3 regions of the Paenibacillus sp. LRG-1 genome follow, and region 2 is predicted to be linked to each of the others. Evidence: riboswitches for the same ligand, from Rfam matches in the RefSeq annotation. Region 2 holds a riboswitch; each other region holds the start of a gene.
What was found. A riboswitch is a leader RNA that binds a small molecule or an ion and turns the genes downstream of it on or off. The one in region 2 is predicted to bind glycine.
Positions count from the first base shown of each region.

Region 1: linked by a shared signal. The riboswitch ahead of sdaAB (L-serine ammonia-lyase, iron-sulfur-dependent subunit beta) and the one ahead of gcvT (glycine cleavage system aminomethyltransferase GcvT) in region 2 are both predicted to bind glycine.
Region 3: linked by a shared signal. The riboswitch ahead of ACUUJN_RS20510 (alanine/glycine:cation symporter family protein) and the one ahead of gcvT (glycine cleavage system aminomethyltransferase GcvT) in region 2 are both predicted to bind glycine.

Region 1 covers NZ_CM170126.1:460,851-465,853, reverse strand. Annotated here, with positions in the region: gene ACUUJN_RS02090 (ABC transporter ATP-binding protein) at 1-387, opposite strand, end outside; gene ACUUJN_RS02085 (DUF6359 domain-containing protein) at 713-2,302, opposite strand; glycine riboswitch at 2,517-2,632, shown strand; gene sdaAB (L-serine ammonia-lyase, iron-sulfur-dependent subunit beta) at 2,844-3,533, shown strand; gene sdaAA (L-serine ammonia-lyase, iron-sulfur-dependent, subunit alpha) at 3,523-4,422, shown strand; gene ACUUJN_RS02070 (Ig-like domain-containing protein) at 4,493-5,003, opposite strand, start outside.
Region 2 covers NZ_CM170126.1:4,471,929-4,476,931, reverse strand. Annotated here, with positions in the region: gene gcvPA (aminomethyl-transferring glycine dehydrogenase subunit GcvPA) at 1-1,246, opposite strand, end outside; gene gcvT (glycine cleavage system aminomethyltransferase GcvT) at 1,375-2,475, opposite strand; glycine riboswitch at 2,654-2,752, opposite strand; gene gcvH (glycine cleavage system protein GcvH) at 3,146-3,544, shown strand; gene ACUUJN_RS19715 (PTS mannitol transporter subunit IIBC) at 3,922-5,003, shown strand, end outside.
Region 3 covers NZ_CM170126.1:4,644,935-4,649,937, reverse strand. Annotated here, with positions in the region: gene ACUUJN_RS20520 (LacI family DNA-binding transcriptional regulator) at 1-396, opposite strand, end outside; gene ACUUJN_RS20515 (glycoside hydrolase family 1 protein) at 610-2,067, shown strand; glycine riboswitch at 2,236-2,312, shown strand; glycine riboswitch at 2,331-2,425, shown strand; gene ACUUJN_RS20510 (alanine/glycine:cation symporter family protein) at 2,585-4,003, shown strand; gene ACUUJN_RS20505 (iron-containing alcohol dehydrogenase) at 4,061-5,003, opposite strand, start outside.

The DNA.
Region 1 (5,003 bases), 2.0 Mb from region 2:
TTGCTTCGTAGATAGTGACGTATGATAATCAAGATTTTCCTCAATCTGCTTACCAATGCTCATTAACGGGTTGAGTGCTGTCAGCGGGTCCTGAAAGATCATGCCAATGCCCGCTCCGCGGATTTTATTCATTTGCCCTGAAGAAAGACGGTTCAGGTCCGTGCCTTTAAAAAGGACCTCTCCCTCTACACGCGTGCGTTCCATGTCATGCAGTTGTGCGATCGAAAGCGCCAGCGCGCTTTTGCCACAGCCGGATTCTCCGACTACAGCCAGCACTTCATTGGGGTTGACCGTCAGATCCAGATGGTCGACTGCGGGGTGATATTGATCCTTGATGCGAAAAGATACGGATAATCCTTTAATTTCCAACACGGGTCCGGTATTCAATGCGCGCTTCCTCCATTCTCCATGGTCTTGTCCCGCTTATTCTCACCATGTTTGATGTTTAAAACCTCTCATGAACATTACATACCGTTTTTGTCGGAATAATTTGAATACATCCTATCACCAGTATATGGATATATCAATTAAGATTATGCTATCAACATCATTTAAAAAATCAATGATCCAGCAGTAGCGCGGCCTTTCTGGCACAAAATGTAATGAAATAACCAACCACAGGTTAATTTTCATCACAAAAAAAGTCGCCTGATCCCTCTGCAGGGATCAAACGACTAACTAATACCAGCTCACATTGAGCTTCTGGCGATAATTATGAAGCCGCTCCATAGGAGCCAGACTTGAACGTTCTAGGATCGTACCATTTGTAGCCTGCTGCTGGAGCAGACCAAGGCTCAGGCTGCGGTTCTGTGGAAGCCGCAGGCTCCTCAAATGGTAGAAGCTTCGTTGGCTGATCCAGAGTCAAACCTGCCACATCAGACAATTTCGTGTAGTCCTGCTTCCATGCAAGCCATTGAACCGTTTGCACCAGGAAGGTGGAATCATCCACTTCTTTAAAACCATCATATGTCTTCTTCGACTGTCCGTTTTCCTCACGCACATATTTCGGTGTAGCATCTTCTACAGGGGAAGAATCACCGATGAACGCTGCCTTGCCTTGACCTACCTTGGAGATAGCGGCATAAGGTCCTTCCGCACGGCCCCCGCCGTTATAAACTCCCTGGTCTACCGCATTACCCCATTTTTTCGTGCCTGAAGGGATATAAGCAATGCCTTTAGCCTTGGTAGGATCAATAATAGCCAGCGTAGATCCTGCATGCATTGCAATCGAGCGCACACCCTTGGTAATGCCGAAAGATTGATCTGCGGCTACAATGTCGGTAGCATTCACATCACCCAGCGCATTGTAACGGAAACGAACGCCAAAGTTGGCCGCCAGCCAATCGGAGCTTGTTAATCCTTGCATCGCCGGTGATGCAGCTTCTTCTGCAGTCATGCCCTTGGCCGGATTAGTATAGGCTCCACGACGGTAACCATTCATAACCTCGGAGGAATCCCAACGGTTTTTGTTACGGTCCGCATTATAATGATCGGAGATGAAGAAGACGCTCCCCCCGCTATTCACGTATTGCAGCAGGGCAGCCTGCTCGGATGCCTTAAAGGCAACATTCGCTTCACCAATAATGAACACATCATATTGGCGCAGCTTGTCATATGTTATGGCCTGCTCTCCATAAGTAAAAGGAATAGGACGATTCAATTGGTCTACCGTAAAGCCTACATTACGCAGTCCATTAGCAAAGTCGGAGAAGGCGCCTTCAATGACCCAATCTGCTGCACCAGCAGTCTGTGCGTGCGTATTATCGAACAGCACCTTTTTGCCTTTTCCATCCGGCAGTGTAGTACCGGGTTGACCCGGGTTGCCAGGTTCGCCTGGTTCCCCCGGCTCGCTTCCGCTTACCAGTTCAACAGCGCTTGGGCTTTTCACTCCACCAAAATTATTGTAGGCGCCGAGTGTACCCGTCACACGAATTTTGCTGCCGATCAGCTCAGGATGGCCTGATAGCCCATATTGCCCTCTGTACGCTGAAGTCAGCTGTACATCCAACAGATTAGACGTATTACGTTCATTTGCCTGATCGGCAATCAGTACGTTAAAATCATTCGCGAACGGGGAAGAAAAGTTAGCCGTTTTCGATCCGGTAGCATGTCCGACGATGTAACCTTCCACCGTCACCGTACCTCCACTGCTTTGGCGCTGAAGTGCTTCGGCTACTGTCAATGCTCCCTCCGCCTTGACCTGACCGAATGGAACGAAGATCCCAATCAGCAGTGATACGATCGCTGCTAGATGCAACATCCCTTTTAAGCGTGAACCTGTGAATCGCAAGCCTTTTACCATACGTCAATATCCCTCCTATGATTTCCATAAATATACTTGTCCTTTATCAGATTAGCCGCCAATCTTCTAATTCCTTCCTGGTTTCATCCATAATTATGTAAATTTTAATCTTTTTTATTGGAAACGCACCTGTTTATGTAAAAATTAAACCTGTGATTGACACCGTGCACGGCATACATTACGCTAAGGAAGACATGTAGAACGGTATACGCGAATGAAGATGACGGGAGAGTCTGTCCAGGGAGCCTACACTCTGGCGGCACCGAAGGAGCAAGACGTCAGCACCCGGCTGACGGATAATCTCTCAGGTCCATGTATCGTCATCTGACGCAACTCTGGAGAGAGCGCAAGCCACCCAAGGGGTAAGGCGGTAAGAACACCGCACGAAACTCTCAGGTAACGAGGACAGAGATAAGGGAAACTTCCTTATCCTGTCCTTTTTTGTGCTCACATTGTGCGTCAGCATTAGGAACCGTCATAACCGCGCAAAGACGCGGAAATACCATATAGTATGGTATTAGAACATACAGGGGGCCACACCATGCGTTTCAAAGATGTATTTTCTATTATCGGTCCGGCCATGACCGGACCTTCCAGTTCACACACCGCAGGCGCGGTGCGGCTCGCACGCGTTGCCCGGCACTGGCTCGGGACGCAGCCTGACCGTGCCCGCATGACACTGTACGGCTCCTTTGCCGACACGTATAAAGGACACGGTACAGACCTGGCGCTCATCGCAGGGCTGCTTAATTACGATACGGACGATCACCGGATTCCGGATGCCGAGCAATGGGCAGAGCAAGCCGGGATGGCCGTGGAATTCGCCGTCAGCGGACTCCCCGCGCCTCATCCGAACACTGTCCGTTTCGAGCTGTGGAAGGGCGAGGATCAGCGCACACTGCTGGGCTCCTCCATCGGCGGCGGCAGCATCCATGTCCAGCAGCTTAACGAATTCCGGGTCAATCTGACCGGGGAGCTGCCTACGCTGGTGCTTCTCCACTCGGATAAGCCCGGTACATTGGGCGCGATAACTTCAGCGCTGGGCGCGGCCCACATTAACATTGCCTATATGCACGTAGATCGCAAAGGCCGGGATGGTGAAGCACTCACCGCCATTGAAACGGACAGTTCTGCTCCAGCTGAACTGATTGCGGAACTGCGTTCTTTACCTCATATGTATGAAATTAAGATGATTAATTTGAAAAAAGGAGCTGAATCCGATGCGGTTTAGCCATCTGCATGAAATCAGCGCTTTATGCGCTGAAGAATCCACCACAATTAGCCGCTTGATGATTCAAGAGCAGGTACAAGAGACGAATACAACGGAGGAAGAAATCTTTCGCCAAATGTCTGATTATTATGAAGTCATGAAGGAAGCCGTTCATCGCGGTCAGACACAAGACACCGTATCCCGCAGTGGATTGACGGGCGGTGACGGCAAGCGCCTAGCCGAGTATCTGCGGTCAGGGGAAACCTGCTCCGGCGATGCCTCCGCGCTCGCCATGGCTTATGCCCTCTCTGTGTCGGAGGTAAATGCATCCATGGGTCGTATTGTCGCCACGCCTACCGCAGGCTCATGTGGGGTTATCCCTGGTGTGTTCATCAGTGCGCAGGAGCGGTTCGGCTGGGATGATGAGCATATGGTGAACGGCCTGTTCGCCGCTGGAGCCATTGGCTACGTGATCGCCAACAACTCCTTCATTTCTGGCGCGGAGGGAGGCTGTCAGGCTGAGATTGGTTCAGCTATCGGGATGGCTGCTGGCGCTATGGTCGAGCTGCGTGGTGGTACGCCTGAACAGGCTGTTCACGCCGTGGGCCTCGCTCTTAAGAACACGCTCGGCCTGATTTGCGATCCCGTCGCCGGACTCGTGGAGATTCCGTGCATCGTGCGCAACGGGCTGGGAGCCGTGACTGCGCTTGCCGCAGCGGATATGGCTTTGGCGGGTGTGCGCAGCGCTATTCCGTCTGACGAAGTCATTGACGTGATGCTTGAAGTCGGCAGTGCGATGCCGTCGAAGCACCGCGAGACCGCCAAAGGCGGCTTGGCCCAGACGCCGACTGGCAAGCGTTTGACTGAATCACTTACACGCAACACACCGACCAAGAAGGATAAGTCATAATTTATAAGCGGTAGCCTCCTTAAAAAAAAGAGCAAGCATGTCGTCCTTGGACGTATGCTTGCTCTCTTTTTTACTGAACGGTTACCTGTATCTTCGTCATTTTACCTGCATATTTCACAGTAATTACTGCTTTGCCCTTGCCCTGTGCCTTAATGTTACCGTCTTTGACGGTCGCAACAACAATTCTGGACGAGGACCAGACAGCCGGTTTGGAAACATCCTTCTCCGACTCATCCTTATACGTGGCTGTAGCCGTAACCTTGGCCAGCTGTCCTGCCTTCAAATTCAAAGCAACTTCGTCTGTTTGCAGATATTTAAGCGTATCAACATCCACGGGTACGCTGATTACCTTCCCGCCAAACTTCGCCTGAATGTTAGCTTTACCGTAGCTAACCGCAGTAACCTGACCCTTTTTAACAGTGGCTACCTTATAATTAGACGTTTTCCATTCAGCTTGGGCCGTAACGTCCTTTTCTTTACCATCACTCGATTTAACCACAATCGCGATGTTTTTTTGATCTCCGGATTTAAGTGACAACGCGATTGCATCCGCTTCAATCTTTTGCGCTACGTCCACTTCT
Region 2 (5,003 bases):
AATCGTAGCCAGCGATAAATCCAGCAGCTAGCAGCTCGGCCTGGAGTTTGCTCATATCCGTACCCTCAGGCAGTCTAAGGGCAAACTCATTAAAGGTTGGTGCGTTAAACGAGGCAGTTACGCCCTTCAAGCTCAGCAATTGCTCTAAAGCATAACGGCTTTTATGCAAATTTAGCTCGGCTACTTCCTTGATCCCCTGTCTACCCATGACAGACAAGTATACAGATGCAGATAAAGCTAGCAACGCTTGGTTGGAGCAAATGTTAGAGGTGGCCTTTTCGCGGCGGATATGCTGTTCCCGCGCTTGCAAGGTCAGCACGAAGCCGCGTTTACCGTTGCGGTCTGTGGTCTGACCCACAATACGGCCGGGGATACGGCGCATATGGGCCTGAGAAACGGCAAAGTATCCACAGGTCGGACCGCCGAGAGAAGAGGAGATGCCAAGTGGCTGCGCATCTCCTACCACAATATCCGCGCCCTGTTTGCCGGGTGTTTCCAGCAAGCCAAGTGCCAGTGGATTGGCACTGACGACCAAAAGACCTTTGTGCGCATGGATGAGGTCAGCCATCGGCTTCAGGTTTTCCACGGCTCCGAAAAAGTTGGGGCTTTGGACCAAAACAGCCGCGGTCTGTTCCGATACGGCCGCCGCTAGCGCATCAGCATCCGTTACGCCGTCCGAACAGCCGATTTCCACGATGTCCAAATCCAATCCGCGTGCATAGGCTGCCAATACCTGACGTGCCTCCGGATGGACGGACCTTGATACGATAAGCTGTTTACGGCGGGTAGCTGCGGCGGACAGTGAGCCCGCTTCCGCCAGTGCAGTCGCTCCGTCGTACATGCTGGCATTAGCTACAGCCATGCCCGTCAATTCGCAAATATACGACTGAAACTCGAAAATGGCTTGTAGCTCGCCTTGGCTTACTTCCGGCTGATAGGGGGTGTAGGCTGTATAGAATTCCGAGCGTGAAGTGATGTGCTGGATGACGGACGGAATATGATGATCATAAATTCCTGCGCCAAGGAAGCTGGCATGTGTGTCTGTATTGGCGTTGTGTCCGGCCAGCTCGGCCAAGTGGCGGGTTAAGGCTTTCTCATCGAGTCGAGAAGAGAGAGGCAGTTCCCCTTGATATCGAATGGCCTCTGGAATGTCACTGAATAAATCATCAATAGATGATACACCCACCACACGCAGCATTTCGGTTTGATCCTGTTCAGTCATAGGGAGATAACGATGCTGCTTCATAGGTTCTGACTCCTTTCGAAAAGCAAGATTTTAGATCGTAAATTAGCTAATAAAAAAGTGTGTGAGATGAAAAACCAAGAAGTTCATATCTGACATATTTGCTTTATAGAAATAAAAAGAGTTTAAGATCAGCGCGGGCGTTTATAAAAGGGTGCTGCCACCACCTCGGCACGCAGGCGTTTGCCACGAATCTCAACCTCCAACGGTGTGGAGAGGGCGCTAAAACGACTGTCCACCAAGGCGAGGCCCAGATTACGCTTCAAGGTGGGCGACTGAGTCCCCGTTGTGACCTCACCGATGCGTTGTCCTTCTGCGAATACCGGGTAATGGGCGCGAGGGATACCGCGATCAATCATTTCCAGCCCGATCAATTTGCGAGGAATCCCTTGTTCTTTCTGACGTTGCAGTGCTTCTCTACCGATAAAATCTCCTTTATTCAGCTTGACGAAGAAACCTAGACTAGCTTCGAGTGGTGAAATCGTGGCAGATAACTCCTGACCGTACAGCGGCAATCGTGCCTCAAAGCGTAGTGTATCCCGAGCACCAAGTCCAGCGGGAATCAGCCCATACGACTCACCGGAACGAAGCAAACCCTCCCATACGGCTGGTGCTTCCGCAGCAGGTATATAAAATTCAAAACCGTCTTCGCCCGTATATCCGGTTCGTGAGACCAGTGCTTTTGCTCCGAACAATGGCACATTCTCATGGAAGCGGAAAGATGCCAGATTCGTAATGTCCGTATCTGCCACGGCTGCGGCAATACGTGCTGCCTCCGGTCCTTGCAACGCTAGCAATGCTATCGCATCAGACACATTCTCCATGTGAACGGATGCAGGCATATGGCGAATTAGCCAATCCCAATCCTTATCGATGTTGGATGCGTTCACAACGAGCATGTAGCGTTCCGGTCCTTTGCAGTAAACAAGTAGGTCGTCTACTACCCCTCCATCGGGGTAACACAGGAGTGAATATTGTGCCTGACCTGGTTCCAACTGGCTGACATCATTCGTGGTCACCCTTTGCAGAAAAGCTTCGGCTTCTTTGCCTTCAACCAAAAATTCGCCCATATGCGATACATCGAATAAACCCGCACGTTGCCGGACGGCCTCATGCTCCTTTTGAATGCCGCTAAACTGAACCGGGAGCTCCCAGCCGCCAAAGTCAATGCAACGAACCCCAGACTGCGTCCCGTAGGACGAATATAGCGGTGTTTTTCGCAAATTAGTCATTATTCCACTCCTATCCGGTGTGATCGGCTAAACAAAAAAAGACAGGCCGAAAAAAACGTATAGACGGCAGTCTACACTCTTTTTTTCAGCTCTGTCCTTGATACCAGAAAGTTACCCCGGTATGTACCGGGTTTCCCCTTGGGTGATCCGCTCCAATAGCGAATGCTCTCCAGAGATGCGTCCGGCAGAGGTCCTTTTGCCTGAGAGATTCACCTGCAATGCAGGTTTACTCCTTCGGCGCTACCTTCGGGATCAACGGTATATTACCTGGCTTTGCAGATAACAACCTGATCCGATTCGCGTGCACTTATGTCTCACAAGCGGCAACAGCTATGCGAATCTTTTTGGCAGTCTCTCCCTCCGCGTTCATCCGCGTTTGCAGTTGTCGGGGTGTTTCCCAAAGCATTTGCTATAACCCATTAATACGCAAATTCATTCAAAATGTCAATAAAAATGTCATCTAAAACAATAGAAAAAACATTTAATATATAAATAAGGATATGTAAGCGTTTGTTATAAGTTATAATTTTTTATATAGTACGCTATATGAGGTGATATGAAGTATTTTTGTTAGTATTATTGACATGAGTGTTCTTGTTGTCATAATCTTAACCTGTCTAATACAGGTGAGCAAAAGCGATTTTATTCATATGGAAGTGAGGGGAACAGAATGGGTGAAGTAAAGCAGCAACTTTGGTATACAGACGAACATGAGTGGGTTCAGCGGACAGAGAATGGAACGGTACGAATTGGTATTACAGACTTTGCACAGCATCAACTGGGTGATATTGTTTTTGTAGAATTACCTGAGGCGGGAGCAACGATTGAGCAGGGAGCGGAGATCGGTACGATTGAATCGGTGAAGACAGTATCCGACCTTTTTGCTCCGGTGACGGGAACCATACTAAAAGTGAATGAAACGCTGGAAAGTACACCTGAGCTAGTGAATGAATCTCCCTATGAAAAAGGTTGGATGATCGAAGTAGAGATGGATAAAGATGTGGAGGAAGCCTTGGGCAAGCTACTGTCTGCGGATCAGTATGAGCAGTTGATTTCCGATGAGCAATAATGGAGCATTGTAGTATGGAGTAAGAGGGTTATTTGTCTGCTCGATTTTTGTATAAAATAGTCGCTATGATTTGACGTAGCGGCTATTTTTTTGTCTTTTTGCAAACGTAATTACGTGTTTTATTCTGATTTAGAGGGTTGTCCCCATATAAGAATCATACATAATCCAGCACGGTTTTTCGACTAATTTCTATAGCTACAGGTCATATTAAGAAGAATTATGCAGGTATAATACCTTCCCGGATAATTTAAATTTAAATGTTGTCATCAACGTTCATGACGAAAGTACGTTTTCATTTCGTTGATGAAGATAGCGCTGTCATTTAGTATGAATTTTAAGAAAAGGTAGTGATGCTTACCTACAAGGAGGATTTGAATATGAGTACATTGGACGCAAAGCCAAGTTCAAAAGGAGGCACTCGTGTCGCCGTACAGCGTTTTGGCCGTTTTCTTAGCGGTATGGTTATGCCCAATATGGGAGCATTTATTGCGTGGGGGCTGATTACGGCACTCTTTATTCCGACCGGATGGTTCCCGAATGAAGGTTTTGCACAATTGGTTGACCCGATGAAAAATTATTTGTTGCCGTTACTGATCGGTTATACAGGGGGCACGATGATTCACGGACAGCGTGGAGGTGTGATTGGTGCCATTATGACGATGGGTGTCATAGTGGGAGCCGATATCCCGATGTTCCTGGGCGCGATGGTAGCTGGTCCGCTGGCTGCGTGGATATTGAAGAAGTTCGACAAGGCCATTGAAGGCAAAGTCAGATCAGGCTTTGAAATGCTGGTCAATAACTTTTCGGCCGGAATTATCGGTGCCATTCTAGCGCTGCTTGCCCATGTGGCGATTGGCCCGATTGTACAAATGATCAGTCAAGTGTTGTCGGCAGGGGTACAGTTCCTCGTGAACGCAGGGCTATTGCCGCTTGTCAACCTCATTATTGAGCCCGGAAAAGTATTATTTTTAAACAACGCGCTGAATCACGGAGTATTGAGTCCGATTGCGTTAGAGGAAGCTGCAAGAACAGGAAAATCCGTACTGTTTATGCTGGAATCCAACCCTGGGCCGGGGCTCGGTATTTTGCTAGCCTACTGCCTGTTCGGCAAAGGCTCTGCGAAGTCATCGGCTCCTGGAGCGGTCATCATTCATTTTTTCGGCGGGATTCATGAAATTTATTTCCCTTATATTTTGATGAAGCCGATTTTGATTCTTGCTGCTATAGCTGGGGGCGTTGTGGGAACCTTCTGTTTTATGTTGACAGGTGCCGGACTGGTTGCTGCTCCTTCACCGGGCAGCATCATCGCCTATTTTCTAATGACGCCAAAAGGCGGATATTTGCCAATGCTGAGCGGGGTGATCGCTGCTGCGGTCGTATCCTTTGCTGTTGCCGCAGTGTTACTCAAGACTAGTAAGCAAAAAGAAGAGGGGCTGGAGGAAGCTGCATCCCGCCTGAA
Region 3 (5,003 bases), 170 kb from region 2:
GGTACTCAAAAAATCAGTGTCATTCACGCAGGAAATGATGACCAGCGCATCGACTCTTTTTCTTTTTAAATCCTCAAAGGCTTGAAGCTCTTTCTTTTTGTCTTCTCCCGAAGTATAAATAATGGTTTGGAATTCATACTGGCCGGCTACTTCCACAAAGCTGTCCAGAAAAGCCAGAACAATTTCATTAATAGTTGAAGTAATGATACCGATCTGAAGCGTCTGACCCTTGGATAGAGAAATGGCATTCCGATTAGGAACATAATCCAATTCCTGCATGATTTTTAAAATCTTAGTTCTTGTTTCGTGACTGACATGGGGTGACTGATTTAATACTCTGGATACCGTAGCTTTGGAAAAGCCCGCCAGTTTTGCAATTTGATCAAGATTCGACATGATGCTTCTCCTCACATAAGAAAAAAATACTTGACATGAAACGCGTTACAACGATTAGGATGCTTATGAAGGCATTACGTCTATTTTAAAGCATCTGTCAATCCTTTTCAAAGGAAGAACGGTTACCGTTAGGTATTGATTCACATTTGCAGCACTTGATGGGATTACTTGACCAAAGTAAAAATCTTAAATACGGAAAGAGGTTTTTATACCATGACGAAGACGCTAAAAGGATTTCCGAAAAACTTCTTGTGGGGCGGGGCAACCGCAGCCAACCAATTGGAAGGTGCTTTTGACGTAGATGGAAAAGGATTGTCCAGTGCGGACATGGTTGCCTATGTACCCAAAGCAGAGCGCAAGAACGATCATGCTATGGAGATTTCGTCCGAGCGACTCGAAGACATTTTGGCAGGCAAAGTCAATGCCCGTTTTCCAAAACGTGAAGGTGTGGACTTCTTCCACCACTACAAAGAAGATATTGCATTGTTCGCGGAAATGGGCTTTAAGGTATTTCGTATGTCCATCAACTGGTCGCGGATTTTCCCGAATGGCTATGATGCCGAGCCGAATGAAGCGGGACTGCAATTCTACGATAATGTATTTGATGAGCTGCGCAAATATGGTATTGAACCGCTGGTAACATTGTCACATTATGAGACACCGCTGGGTTTGACTCAGAAGTATAATGGCTGGCTGGGTCGTGAAGTTATACAGCACTACGTAAATTATGCCGAAACTGTGTTCACGCGTTATAAGGATAAAGTAAAATACTGGCTGACTTTTAATGAAATCAATGTAATGACCATGAGTCCGTTTACTGGTGGCGGGGTGGTCATTGACCGCGTAGAAAACAAGCAGCAAGCGATATACCAAGCACTGCATCATCAATTTGTAGCTAGTGCACTGGCGACAAAACGAGGACATGAGATCATCCCGGGCTCTCAAATCGGCTGTATGCTGGCTCGTTTGGAAAGCTACCCACATACGTGTAACCCACAGGATATACTGAAAGCCCAGCATGAAAATCAGATGAACCTGTTCTTTACGGATGTGCATGCCCGTGGGGAATATTCCAACTACATGGATCGTTATTTTGAAGAAAATAATGTTGTTATACACACAGAACCAGGCGATGCCGAAATTTTAAAAAATAACACGGTCGATTATATCTCATTCAGCTACTACATGACCTTGACCGTATCTGCAGGTCCAGAAGGCGAGAAAGCAGCAGGAAACCTGATTGGCGGCGTGAAAAATCCATATTTACAGTCCTCTGACTGGGGATGGCAAATTGATCCGATCGGTCTGCGTGTTACGCTGAACACGTTATATGACCGCTACCAAAAGCCGCTGTTCATCGTGGAAAATGGCCTAGGTGCTTATGATAAGGTAGAAGAAGACGGATCTGTGCATGACACATATCGTATTGATTACTTGCGTCAGCATATTGTTCAAATGAAGGAAGCAATTGCCGACGGTGTTGATCTGCTTGGTTACACCAGCTGGGGTCCTATCGACCTTGTGAGCATGTCTACTTCCGAAATGTCCAAGCGCTACGGATTTATTTACGTCGATCTGGATGATGACGGTAACGGAACGCTCAAACGCTCCAAAAAGGACTCATTTAACTGGTATAAAAATGTGATAGCAACCAATGGTGAAGAATTGTAATTCCAAATTTTCTCGGGCGGGTATAGCAGAGGACATCCTAAGGATGCAATCTGCTGTACCCGCTTTTTTGATAGACACAATAATAATATTTCAGAGGGTTTCACAAACTTTTCACTTGTAATAAACTGAAAGTTTTCTGTATAATAAATAAAAATTTCATATGTCTGGTTGATGTTTGCGGGAGATGGAACGAAAGTTCCGACCGAAGGGGCAAAACTCTCAGGTGCTTAGGCTGATTACAGCAACAAGCGGGGACCGTAAACGGACAGAACTCTGGAGAGACCCTTAATTGGGCGCCGAAGGTGCACCGCAGAGAACATCTGCTTAAACTCTCAGGCAAAAGGACAGAGACGCGAATAACCTGTGACAGGGAATGCCCTAGGCTTTTTTATAAGCTATTAGAGGCAGAAACCTGCGCAAGATGGTTGTATTTTTTCGTGCCTTTAACCTCTCCAGGAGTCGAATCAGCGGATTTGACTCTTTTTTGTTTTCTAATATGCTGGAGGAGCGGGTTGAAATGAATTTGGTACATGTGTTAGAAGCGATTAGCAGTTGGATATGGGGGGCGCCTCTCATCATTCTTGTCATGGGAACGGGGTTGTGGCTGACCATACGTTTGAAGATGCTGCAGGTATTCCGCCTGCCCCTGGCGATCAAGCTGATCGGTAAGGCCCCGAATGAAGGCAGCGGGGATGTAAGTAGTTTTGCGGCTTTGAGTACAGCGTTGGCGGCTACAGTTGGCACAGGAAGTATTGTCGGCGTAGCGACAGCCATTAAGCTGGGCGGGCCGGGTGCCTTGTTCTGGATGGTCGTTGCAGCCTTTTTTGGGATGGCGACGAAATATGCGGAAGGTGTACTTGCGGTAAAATACCGGGTGAAGGATCGGAATGGGCAATTTTCCGGCGGCCCGATGTATTATATTGAGAAAGGTCTGGGACGCCGTTTTAAACCGCTGGCGATGCTGTTTGCTTTTTCGGGCATGCTGGTAGCGTTGTTCGGGATTGGAACGTTTCCGCAGGTCAAAGCGATTGTATCTTCGACCGAAAACAGTTTTGGCGTTCCGCCCATTGTAACGGCACTGATTATTGCTATCCTTACAGGACTTGTTACTATTGGAGGACTCAAAAGCATTGCCAAGGTATCGACGAAGGTCGTTCCTTTTAAAACAGGCTTGTACGTACTGATCTGTCTCATCGTACTGATTCGGTTTGCTGACCAACTACCTGCCGCAATTGCGCTGGTGCTCCATTCGGCATTTTCAACTACATCTGCAACGGGCGGATTTGCCGGAGCTACGATTATGCTGGCGATGCGAAGTGGGGTAGCCAGAGGTATTTTTGCCAATGAGGCCGGATTGGGAAGCGCACCGATTGCAGCCGCAGCTGCCAAAACCAAATGGCCTGCGGAGCAAGGGCTAATTTCCATGACAGGCGTGTTTATTGATACGATGGTTATTTGTGTGATGACCGGGTTGACGCTACTGGTTAGTGGTGTGTGGAGCGGGCCTACCGATGCGGGCCTGATGACTCAGCAAGCATTTTCCAGCGCATTCCCGCTGGGGGCAGAACTGCTCACAATCATTCTGATTATGTTTGCGTTCACCACCATGCTCGGCTGGAACTATTACGGGGAACGCTGTGTTGAATATTTGCTTGGGGTCAAGTGGATTAAGCCATACCGCTATCTGTTCATCCTACTGGTTGCCGGGGGCGCGTTCATTAAACTGGATGCGATTTGGCTGCTGGCAGATATCTTTAACGCAATGATGGCTTTCCCGAACCTGATTGCCCTGCTCGGCTTATCAGGAATTGTAGTCGCAGAAACCCGAACCTATATGGATTCTCTGAATTCTAGTAAGAAAAAGGGCATTCTTGCAGGTGCCAGTGTAGGGGCAGCTATCCAAGTAGAAGAAAAAGGACAAACGGTTAATTCATAAATTCCAAAAGGGAGTGCCCTCAGTCATCACAGGCTTGAGGACACTCCCTTTTGAATGTTATAACGATGCGTGCAAAATAGCTGAAATATCTTCTTGGTTCAGCTTTTTATAATTACCGAAGCCTCCGTATTCCATTTCACGGGCTGCAATGTTTGCGACTTTTTCCAATTGCTCATCATTAATATTGTAATCGGCCAGGGTGGAAGGGGCACCGAGACTTGTCCAGAATGCACTCAGGCGATCAATCCCCTCCAAAGCAATTTCCTTATCCGTTTTACCAGTGGTATCTAAATCAAACATGCTGAGCATCAGCCGCTTCATGCGTGCAGCATCCTGATCCACCGTATGTCTCATCCAGTTGGGGAACAGGATCGCCAGACCGCCAGCATGAGGAATATCATATACAGCGGATAATGCATGTTCAATCGTATGCGAAGCCCAGTCCCCGAAGTAGCCCATTTGTAGTGTTCCGTTAAGGGCAATCGTTCCGGCATATAAAATCGTTTCACGATGCTCGTAGTTGTGCAAATCCTCCAGCAGCTTAGGTGCAGTTTCGATCACGGTTTGCAACACGGAAAAGCACATACGATCTTGCAACGGTGTATTTTTAACATTGTGAAAATATTGTTCAAACACATGGCTCATCATATCCACCATGCCATATACCGTCTGATCACGTGGCACAGAGAAGGTGTTTTTTGGGTCCAGAATCGAGAATTTCGGATGCGTTACCGCGCTGCCCCATACGTATTTTTCGTTCGTTTCCCAGTTGGTGATAACAGAATCCGGATTCATTTCTGAACCGGTGGCGGCGAGTGTGAGGATGGTGCCGAATGGCAGAGCCTGGGTCGGCATGTGCTTTTTGTTGATAATATCCCACACATCGCCGTCATATTCAGCCCCTGCTGCGATGGCTTTGGTGCAATCAATAACGCTTCCACCGCCTACAGCAAGTAAGAAGTCGATTTTTTCATTTCGGCAAATGTCGATACCCTTCTTA